DNA from 3 places in the Arthrobacter sp. K41 genome. Region 3 is predicted to be linked to each of the others. Evidence: riboswitches for the same ligand, from Rfam matches in the RefSeq annotation. Region 3 holds a riboswitch; each other region holds the start of a gene.
The links. Region 3 has a riboswitch for S-adenosylmethionine ahead of metX (homoserine O-acetyltransferase MetX). Riboswitches for the same ligand answer to the same signal wherever they lie in the genome.
Positions count from the first base shown of each region.

Region 1 (3,244 bases), on a different contig from region 3:
GGCGGACCTGCTGGTAATGCCGGCCACCGTCCTGGAAGCTCTGGCCGAGCTCCCGTCGCCGTCCGTGATCAAGTTTGGGGCCACCCCGTACCACGTGTGGCCTCCTTCGCCTGATGCCCTGGGTATCCTTCGAATTTACCGTACCCGTCGTGCCGGCAAGGCCAGAAGGCAGAACCAGCGGGCAGCAACAGGAGCTCCCGGCAGGGAGCTCAGTCGTCGAGGCAGGGGGCCGCGCCGGCGGTTCCCGGCGTGTTGGGGGCCCAGTGCGGGTAGGTGCGGGTGTCGTTGGCGGGGACCCAGCGCCCGGCGTCCACCACGTAGTCCCACCCAAGGCCGTGGCGGCGCAGCGACTCGATGCCGGCAAGGAGCCGTTCGGCATCCTCAAGGCGTGAGCCGACGCCGAAGCTGGCGCGCAGTGAACCGGAGGGCAGGCCGAGACGCTTCAGCAGCGGGTGGGCGCAGAAGCGGCCGTCGCGCAGGCCCACACCGTGCTCAGCAGACAGGTAGGCGGCCACCAGTCCGGCGTCGTAGCCTTCCACGGAGAAGTTGACCACGCCGATGGTGTCCGTGTCCGGGTTCGTGTCCTTGAAGATCGTGTGGACGGTTACGCCGTCGATCCTCTGCAGGCCTTCCACCAGGTACGAGCGGATGGCGGACTCGTGGGCGTGCCACTGGTCCTGGTCAAGCCCGGCAATCACCTGTGTGGCGCGTGCCAGCGTGGCTGCGCCCAGGACGTTGGGGGAGCCGCCCTCGTGGCGGGCCGGGCCGGTGGCCCAGCTGACGCCGTCGAGCCTTGCTTCCTTGACGGCGCCTCCCCCTGCGAGATGCGGCGTTCCGGCGTCCAGCCAGTCCGTGCGTCCCACCAGCACGCCCGCGCCGAACGGTGCGTAGAGCTTGTGGCCGGAGAAGGCGAGGTAGTCCACGCCGTCTGCTGCGATATTGATGCGGCGGTGCGGTGCCAGCTGGGCGGCATCCACCACAATCCGTGCGCCGTGTTCGTGGGCCAAAGTGGCCAGGATCCGGACGGGAAGGATTTCCCCGGTGACGTTGGAGGCACCGGTGACAGCAAGCAGGCTCACGCCGCCCTGCTCCAGTTCGGCGCGGACCGACTCGATGGTCCCGGCGATGGTGTCGGCGGCGACAATGCTGCGGTGGGGGACGCCCTGCCACGGAAGCAGGTTTGCGTGGTGCTCGATGTCCAGGTACAGGACGTCGCCGTCGGGCCGGCCATCCGTTTCCGGCAGGCATCCAGCCAGCAGGTTCAGCGAATCAGTGGTGTTCCGGGTAAAAATCACCGAATCATCCGGACGGCCGCCCACGAATCCGCGCACGATGTTGCGGGCGTTTTCATAAACGGACGTGCTGATCTGGGACGCGTAGCCGGCTCCGCGATGGACGCTGGCGTAGAACGGCAGGATCTCGTTGAGGTAGGCCGAGACCACGGAGAGGGCGGGAGCAGAGGCTCCGTAGTCGAGGTTGGCGTACCGGACGTGCCCGCCGGAGATCAGCGGCGCCTGGATTTCGGCGCCGGTGACGGCGGAAAGCGGCCGCCCGGCAACAGCCCGGCGGGCGTCGAAGGCGGCAGCATCAGACTGGACAAATTCTGGCTGGGCGGCGGCGTTGGGGGAGACGGTGGCAGTAGTCACGGCAGACCTCACTCTGAAAGGACTCCCAGTACCGGGAATCCGCGCTTGCCGCATCCGTTCCGGACCGGCCTGGTCGTCACCCGGGGCACCCCACCGCGGTTGGAGGGTTGCCGGCCAGCAAACCGGGGTTTCGCGCTGGCACTCGTGACCTGGTTAAGAGCGTAGGACATGCAGCAGGAAGGTTCGAAGCCGGCTGGAATGTTAAGCGTTTTGTTACGCACCGACTGAAAAGTCCCGCTATGGCCGAAGAAAACGACGGCGGGCGCCTCCTTGGGGAGGCGCCCGCCGCTGATTGTTCGATGCAGACGCTTAGAGGAGATCGTCAAGGTCAGGGTTCAGCCGGCGGAGAACCTCGGAGTGCAGGATGGAATTTGTGGCCAGCGCGTTGCCGCCAAAGGGCCCGTCCTCACCCTCCAGGGAGGTGAAGCGGCCACCCGCCTCGACCACGATCGGCACAAGTGCCGCCATGTCGTACAAGTTGAGTTCGGGTTCGCAGGCGATGTCCACCGAGCCTTCAGCCACCATGCAGTAGGACCAGAAGTCGCCGTACGCACGGGTCCGCCAGACATCCTCGGTAAGGCCCAGGAAATTGTCCAGGCTGCCGCGTTCCTTCCAGCCGCCCAGGCTCGAGTAGGACAGCGAAGCATCGGACAGGTTGGCGACGTTGGAGACGCGGAGCCGGGTGGCGGCCGCCAGTGACCGTCCCATGTAGGCGCCCATGCCCTTGGCCGCCCACCAGCGCTTTCCCAGGGCCGGTGCGCTCACCACTCCGACGACGGGCTCGCCTTCATCCACCAGTGCGATCAGGGTTGCCCACACGGGGACGCCGCGGACGAAGTTTTTGGTGCCGTCGATGGGGTCGATGATCCAGCGGCGGGACCCGTGGCCGGTGCTGCCGAACTCTTCCCCGAGCACGGCGTCACGCGGGCGGGACCGGGACAACTGGCCGCGGATGGCTTCTTCTGCGGCCTTGTCCGCGTCGGTGACCGGCGTCAGGTCCGGCTTGGTCTCCACGTGGAGGTCCTGGGCCTTAAAGCGGCTCATGGTCTGGTCATCCACGGAGTCCGCCAGGACGTGGGCCAGGCGCAGGTCATCGTTGTAGCTTGAAGCGGGTTGGATCATGGTTCCAAACTACCGTCTGTGCGGGGTTCTGCTGGGAGGTCGGCCTTGTCAGTTGACGCTTCCCAGTTCCTTGGTCTCCTGCGCCTCCAGGCGTGGGTCGGTGCCCAGCAGGCGCCGCAGCGAAGCGAGCCGTGCTGCCCCCGTGGCGCCGGCGTGGCCGCCGCCCACCCAAGCGTCGAGTCCGCAGTTCACCGCCGTGGCGGTGTGCTTGCAACCGCGTTCGCAGTCCTCGATGCCGGGGGAGAGGTCCGGGAAGGAGCGCAGGATCCGGTCCGGATCCACGTGGGCCAGGCCGAATGAACGGATGCCGGGGGTGTCGATGATCCAGCTGCCTACCGGTGCGTCTGCCAGTCTCAACGCCAGCGCCGACGACGAGGTGTGGCGCCCGCGCCCCGTCACGGCGTTGACGCCGCCGGTAGCCCGTTCCGCGCCGGTCAAGGCATTCACCATGGTGGATTTGCCCACCCCTGAATGCC
Region 1 is NZ_JBNHEW010000001.1:862,553-865,796, reverse strand. Features, by position in the region: gene AC5RTE_RS04095 (class I SAM-dependent methyltransferase) at 1-94, opposite strand, end outside; gene AC5RTE_RS04090 (aminotransferase class V-fold PLP-dependent enzyme) at 210-1,646, opposite strand; SAM riboswitch class IV at 1,683-1,796, opposite strand; gene hisN (histidinol-phosphatase) at 1,956-2,768, opposite strand; gene rsgA (ribosome small subunit-dependent GTPase A) at 2,817-3,244, opposite strand, start outside.
Region 1: it holds a riboswitch for S-adenosylmethionine, as region 3 does, so the genes downstream of both, AC5RTE_RS04090 (aminotransferase class V-fold PLP-dependent enzyme) here and metX (homoserine O-acetyltransferase MetX) in region 3, are expected to answer to the same signal.

Region 2 (3,244 bases), on a different contig from region 3:
TAGGGTGTCGGTTTGGAAGAAGGGCAACAGCGAGGCCAGGAACACCCCCAGAAGGACCACCAGCGCCGTGAGGTACAGCTTTCCCGCCCGCCGCGAGGTCAGGTCCACCACTGTCCCGAAGTCTTCCTTGACCCTTGGTCCGTACACCATGCCCACCACCAGGCCGGAGAAAAGGACAAAGAGCTCCGCCCCGGACACGAAGCCCACGGCCTCCTGGGTGAGCAACTGAAACAGCGACGTCATCCCCAGGTGGTTGACCACCACAAAGACGATGGCCAGTCCCCGCAGCAGGTCCACCCGGGAATCCCTGGAGGAGGAGTCGGCGTAAGCCCACGCTGTTGCCGCGTTCACGCGCCGGGGAACCTGCCATAGCGCCACGAGCAGAATGACCAGCGCCGCGGCAACAGTCCAGGAAGCAGGGCCTGAAAGGGTGTTGGCCCGCACGTGCCCGCTGCCTGCCACAACCTCCGTGACCGGCCCGGTGACCAGCGGGGAAGCCTGCAGCCTCTGCCGGGCTGCGTCTGCGATGGCAGGGTTCCCGGTGAGCAGCCAGTTGATGCCAGCCACACCCGTGTCCCTGGTGTTTGTGCGTTCATCCCACACCACCGCGGCGGTCCTGGTGAATTCGGTTGATCCTGCGGCGCCGAGGACCTGGTCCCACCAGGAGGCTTTGATCTCCATTTCGGTGGCGCCGCCGGACGCCGGGCTGTAGAAGGCGGACGTCTGCAGCAGGAACGGCTTATCTTTACCCTCCGAATACGTTGCGTAAAAGTTTTCGCTACCCGATGCAGTAAGCATTTCCTGAAGTTCGCCCTGCCGGGGAACGGTATTGACGGGCGCCCCGCCGGCCGTGTCGTCGTGGAATGCTGTCAGCCCCACCCAGTCCACCGCCTCGTCCCCCGGATAGTAAGGGCTATAGGCCGCGTCCGAGCCGTCCCACGCGCCGTCGCGGTTGGTATCGAGCAGGGCGAAACCTTCGCTTCCCGGCACCGGCGCATTCCGGTGCCGGTTGAAGGGGTAGTCCTTGCCCAGGTAGGGCTCCCACACCATGGCGGTACGGCCGCCGTCGAGATTGTTGAAGGCTGCGGCGACGGCCTGGAAGGCGGACCGGTAGGCGCTGGGCTGCTGGCCCCATTCCACCCAGCTGGCATTCATGTCGGGGGCAAAACGGATCAGCACGTGGCCTTTGAAGTTGCCTGTCAGATCGGCCACTTCGCCGGCGAATGCTGAAGCGGTGTCTGCAGTGATCTGGTCCAGCGGAACCGTGGGCTGCACCGTGAGCATTGCATGTGCGCCTTGTTCACCTGACTGTTCCAGGAAGCCCCGGATGTCATTTTTCTCCGAGGCGCGGAACGGGATGGCTATGTCGTGCCCGAGCAGGGCCGGTGAGGCACCCAGGCGGCCGGCGAAACCGGCAGCGGTGTCCTCGCCCCATTCCAGCACAGCGCCCAGCAGCGGCTTGCCGTCGCCCGGAAAGGTCTCTGCCGCACGGGCTGGTCCCGCCGGCAGCACTATCAGCAGGACTGCCATCAGCATCAAAACAAGGAAGGCGGCCGTGGCGCGGGTCAGGACCAGCAAGCCGTTGCGGGAAGTCCGGGCAGGCAGCGGGCTGTTGTGCCCGCGCTTGGGCGCGGCGGCTGATGACGTGCTGATGGGACCCCCGAAGCTGATACTCCAATGACGGGGCGGCCTGCCCCAAAAGAACTTTATCCGGCATCAATATGTGCAGCACGCCAGGTGCCTTGACGCCGGGGCGAGTCCCGCCGTCGTGCGTTACCGAAACTGGCGTGCCGGCCGCTCAGCGGGCAGGGCCGGTTCAGTTACGGAACATGACGACGACGGCGGTGCGGGCATGCCCGCCAAGTGTTACGTTTTTTGTGAGTAATGAGTACCGGTGCCAAGCCCTGACTAACCGGTCGGCAACCCTCCTTCCGCGGCGGGGTGCCTCAGGTGAATACTCGGCATATCGACCGAATCGTGTTGCAAGCGTGAGAGAAGGAGATCCGTCGTGTCTGACGCACCTGCCCCTGAAGAGAGACTTTCGTACCGGCTCGTCACCGGCCCGGACGACCGGACTTTCTGTGAACGGATTTCGGCCGCCCTGGCCGAGGGCTACGTGCTTCACGGCAGCCCGGCCGCCACCACCAACGACGGCCAGGTGATAGTGGCGCAGGCCCTGGTCCTTCCGGCAGCGATCGCCTCCGCTGATGCCGCCGTTGCCACCGCGGTGGATAACCTTGAGGCCGCCGGCGAGGACCTCGAGTTCGACGGCGAGGGCCACGCATGAGCTACGCGGGAGACCTGACGCCCCAGGAGGCGTGGGACAAACTGGAGCAGGGAGCCATCCTCGTGGATGTGCGGACCGAGGGCGAATGGGCCCACATCGGCATTCCTGACACCAAGGCCACCGACAATGATCCGCTGTTCATCCAGTGGACGTTTCCGGGCGGCATTCCCAACCCCGACTTCATCAGTTCCCTCACCCAGCAGGCGCCGGAAGACTCATCGACGGAGCTGATCTTCCTGTGCCGCTCGGGGCAGCGGTCCATCGCGGCTGCGATTGCTGCCACCCAGGCCGGTTTTACGTCCTACAACGTGCTGGAGGGCTTCGAGGGCGAGCCGGACCGCTACGGCGAACGCACCGTCAACGGCTGGAAGAACCGCGGCCTGCCCACCAACCTCGGAAAGAACTAAGTGACCTTCAACGAAGACGCCGCCGGCTGGAGCAGCAACACCCAGGCCGTGCGCGGCGGGCTGGACCGCACCAATTTCCAGGAAACCAGCGAGGCCGTGTTCCTGAATTCCGGGTTCGTGTACGAATCCGCAGCCGCTGCTGAACGGGCCTTCACCGGTGAGGACGAGCGCTTTGTGTACTCCCGCTACGGCAACCCGTCCGTGGCCACCTTCCAGGAACGGCTCCGCCTCCTCGAGGGAACCGAGGCATGCTTTGCGACGGCGTCGGGCATGTCCGCGGTCTTTACCGCTTTGGGTGCCCTGCTGGCTGCAGGTGACCGCGTCGTGGCCGCCCGGTCCCTGTTCGGTTCCTGCTTCGTCATCCTGAACGAGATCCTGCCGCGCTGGGGTGTCGAAACGGTTTTTGTGGACGGGCCTGACCTGGAGCAGTGGCGCTCTGCGTTGTCCGAGCCCACCACCGCTGTGTTTTTTGAATCCCCCTCCAACCCCATGCAGGAAATCGTGGACATCGCCGCGGTCAGTGAGCTGGCACATGCCGCAGGTGCCACTG
Region 2 is NZ_JBNHEW010000009.1:64,296-67,539, reverse strand. Features, by position in the region: gene opgC (OpgC domain-containing protein) at 1-1,536, opposite strand, end outside; SAM riboswitch class IV at 1,881-1,995, shown strand; gene AC5RTE_RS16505 (DUF1737 domain-containing protein) at 2,009-2,287, shown strand; gene AC5RTE_RS16500 (rhodanese-like domain-containing protein) at 2,284-2,694, shown strand; gene AC5RTE_RS16495 (O-succinylhomoserine sulfhydrylase) at 2,695-3,244, shown strand, end outside.
Region 2: it holds a riboswitch for S-adenosylmethionine, as region 3 does, so the genes downstream of both, AC5RTE_RS16505 (DUF1737 domain-containing protein) here and metX (homoserine O-acetyltransferase MetX) in region 3, are expected to answer to the same signal.

Region 3 (3,244 bases):
GCCCCAGCCGAGGAATGCTTCCTGGGAAAGCGTGGCAGAAAGGGTGAACAGCACGCCGGTGGCCAGGAGGTTGCCGAGGGGAACGGCGGACTGCGGCCAGCTGGACCAGAACCCGCGGGACTTGTTCGGGCTGTGCTCGGCAACGAGCAGCACGGCGCCGCCCCACTCCCCGCCGACGGCGAAGCCCTGGACGAAGCGCAGGAACACCAGGAGGGCCGGGGCCCAGTAACCGATCTGGGCAAAGGTGGGCAGGCATCCCATGAGGAAGGTGGCCACGCCCACCAGGATGATGCTCAGCTGCAGCAACTGCTTGCGGCCGAACTTGTCCCCGAAGTGGCCGAAGACAATGCCGCCGATCGGGCGGGCCACGAAGCCTACGGCGTAAGTAACGAAGGCAGCGATGATGCCGTCGAGTTCCGTCCCTGAGTTGGGGAAGAACATTTTGCCGAACACCAGGGTGGCGGCCGAGGCATAAAGGAAAAACTCATACCACTCAACTACGGTGCCGGCCATGGAGGCCGTCACTACTTTCCTCAGGCCTGTGGATTTGACGTCGGTTTCCTCTGGCCGCCGTGCGGCGGAGTGTTCCGTACTCATGTGAACTCCTTCGGCGTCGTCTTCGACACCACTGGGACAGTCTGTAGCGGATGCGTGTGGTTTTGGTCACGAACCGCCGGGTCCCATCGAGTATGGTCCTCCCAAACGCGCAGCTCAACGCCGAATGATGCAGAGTGCATCTGCATTAATGCACACGGGCAGGCTTGTGGGGCCGGGGTTACTCCGAAAGATGGTCCCGCAGCTGGCTCCCCAGCTGGGCGATCTCCGTGAGGAATCCGTCGTGCCCGATGGGTGCCTCGATAAGGTGGACGTCCACCTCGCCGGGGAGGGCACGGGCCAGTTCCCATGACTGGGACGGGAAGTAGAGCCGGTCAGAGTCCACCGCCGCTACAAAGAACCGTGCAGTGCAAGCGGACAGGGTCTGGACGAGGGCTCCACGCCCCCTGCAGATGTCATGGCTCATGAGCGCTTCGGTGATGGCGATATAGCTGTTGGCGTCAAACCTCTGGACCAGTTTGCTGCCCTGGTGGTCCAGGTAGCTTTCCACCTGGTAGCGCCCGCGCGCTGCAAGCTGCTCGCCTTGAAACGGTGATTCGGGAGCCTGCGGCGCACGGCCGAACCTGCCGTCCAGCTCGACCGGAGAGCGGTACGTGATGTGGGCGATCCGCCGGGCGAGGGCCAGCCCCTCCTCGGGGGCGGTGCCGCCGTAGTAGTCGCCGCCGTTGAAGTTGGCGTCCTGCCGGATGGCGAGCGTCTGTGCCTGGGCGAAGGCGATCTGTTCTGCCGTGCTCGCGGCACCAATGGAGATCACGGCGCAGCGCTGCACCCGTTCCGGAAAGGTGACGGCCCATTCGAGGGCGCGGGCGCCGCCCATTGAGCCGCCCAACACGGCGTACCAGCTCCGGATTCCGAGCTGGTCTGCCAGCCGGGCTTCGGCCACGGTGCTGTCCCGCAGGGTCACCAGCGGAAAACGCGAACCCCATGGTTTTCCGTCCGGGGCAGGCGACGAGGGCCCGGTCGAGCCGTAGCAGCCGCCCACAATATTTACGGACACCACGAAGAAGCGGTTGGTATCCACTGGTGCGTCCGGCCCGGCGAGTTGTTCCCACCAACCGGGCTCCTCGGTGTCGCCCCGGGTCACGTGGGTGCTGCCGGTCAGTGCATGTTCGATCAGGACGGCGTTGCTGCCGTCCTCGTTCAGGGTGCCCCAGGTTTCGTAGGCCAGAACAACGTCCGGCAGGTCACCGCCGGCTTCGAGCTTCAGCCCGCCGATGGAGGCGTAGCGGACAATGCCGTGTTCGGGGACAGTTGTACGGGTGACGGTAACCGTCATGGCAAGACCTCTTCTACGCGCTTGCCCGCCGTCATATGACCGGCAGGCCAGGTCTTCACCCGGGGCACCCCGCCGCGGAAGGAGGGTTGCCGGCCAGCAAGCCGGGGCTGTCACTGGCACTCATGACCTGGTTCGAGTGTACGAAACAGCCCCTGCCTGCCGCCAAGAGTGTGACTGGTTGTGACTTCCCCGGCCCGTTGCTGCCCCCGGGCGCCCACCCTGCGGGAGGGCTAGGCTCCGGTGGCCTCCTTGGCCGCGCGGAAGCCGGCTTCGAGGTCGGCCAGGATGTCATCGATATGTTCGATCCCCACCGAAAGCCGCACCAGGCCGGGGTTCACGCCCGCCACCACCTGCTGCTCGGGCGACAGCTGGCTGTGGGTGGTCGACGCCGGATGGATCACCAGCGACCGGACGTCGCCGATGTTCGCCACGTGGGAGTGCAGCTCCAGCGCGTCTACAAATCGCTTGCCCGCCTTCGCGCCACCGGCAAGGTTGAACGACACGATGGCGCCGGTCCCCTTGGGGCCGTATTTGCGGCCCCGCTCGTACCAGGGGCTGGAGGGAAGCCCCGCATAGGCGACCGATTCGACGTCGTCACGCGCTTCCAGCCACTGGGCAACTTCCAGGGCGTTGGCAACATGCCGTTCCACCCGCAGACTCAGCGTCTCCAGACCCTGGGCGATGAGGAAGGCGTTGAAAGGCGACACCGCCGAGCCGAGGTCCCGCAGCAGCTGCACACGGGCCTTCAGGATGTAGGACAGGTTCGCGCCGAGGGCACCGTCTGCGCCGAGATCGCGGGCGTAGACAAGCCCGTTGTAGGTGGGGTCCGGGGTGTTGAAGCCCGGGAACCGGGCAGGGTCCTTGCCAAAGTCGAACTTTCCGGAGTCGACGATCACTCCTGCAATGGCGGAGCCATGGCCGCCGAGGTACTTGGTGGCTGAGTGCACCACAATGTCAGCACCCCATTCGAGCGGCCGGATCAGGTACGGGGTGGACAGGGTGTTGTCCACGATCAGTGGAACGCCGGCGTCGTGCGCCACCTGGGACACGCCTTCGATGTCCAGGACGTCCTGCCGCGGATTGGACACCACTTCGCCGAAGAAGAGCTTGGTGTTGGGCTGGACTGCCCCGCGCCACTGGTCCAGGTTGTCCGGATCTGCCACGAAGGTGACTGAAATCCCGAATTTCTTGAGTGTGTGGGCAAAGAGGTTGTAGGTGCCGCCGTAGAGGCTGGGGCTGGCGACGATGTGGTCCCCTGCCTCGGCGATGTTCAGGACGGCAAAGGTCTCGGCGGCCTGGCCGGAGCTGAGCAGCAACGCTCCCAGGCCGCCTTCCAGGCTGGCGATCCGCTGC
Region 3 is NZ_JBNHEW010000003.1:171,409-174,652, forward strand. Features, by position in the region: gene AC5RTE_RS08450 (MFS transporter) at 1-597, opposite strand, end outside; gene metX (homoserine O-acetyltransferase MetX) at 776-1,891, opposite strand; SAM riboswitch class IV at 1,904-2,019, opposite strand; gene AC5RTE_RS08460 (bifunctional o-acetylhomoserine/o-acetylserine sulfhydrylase) at 2,122-3,244, opposite strand, start outside.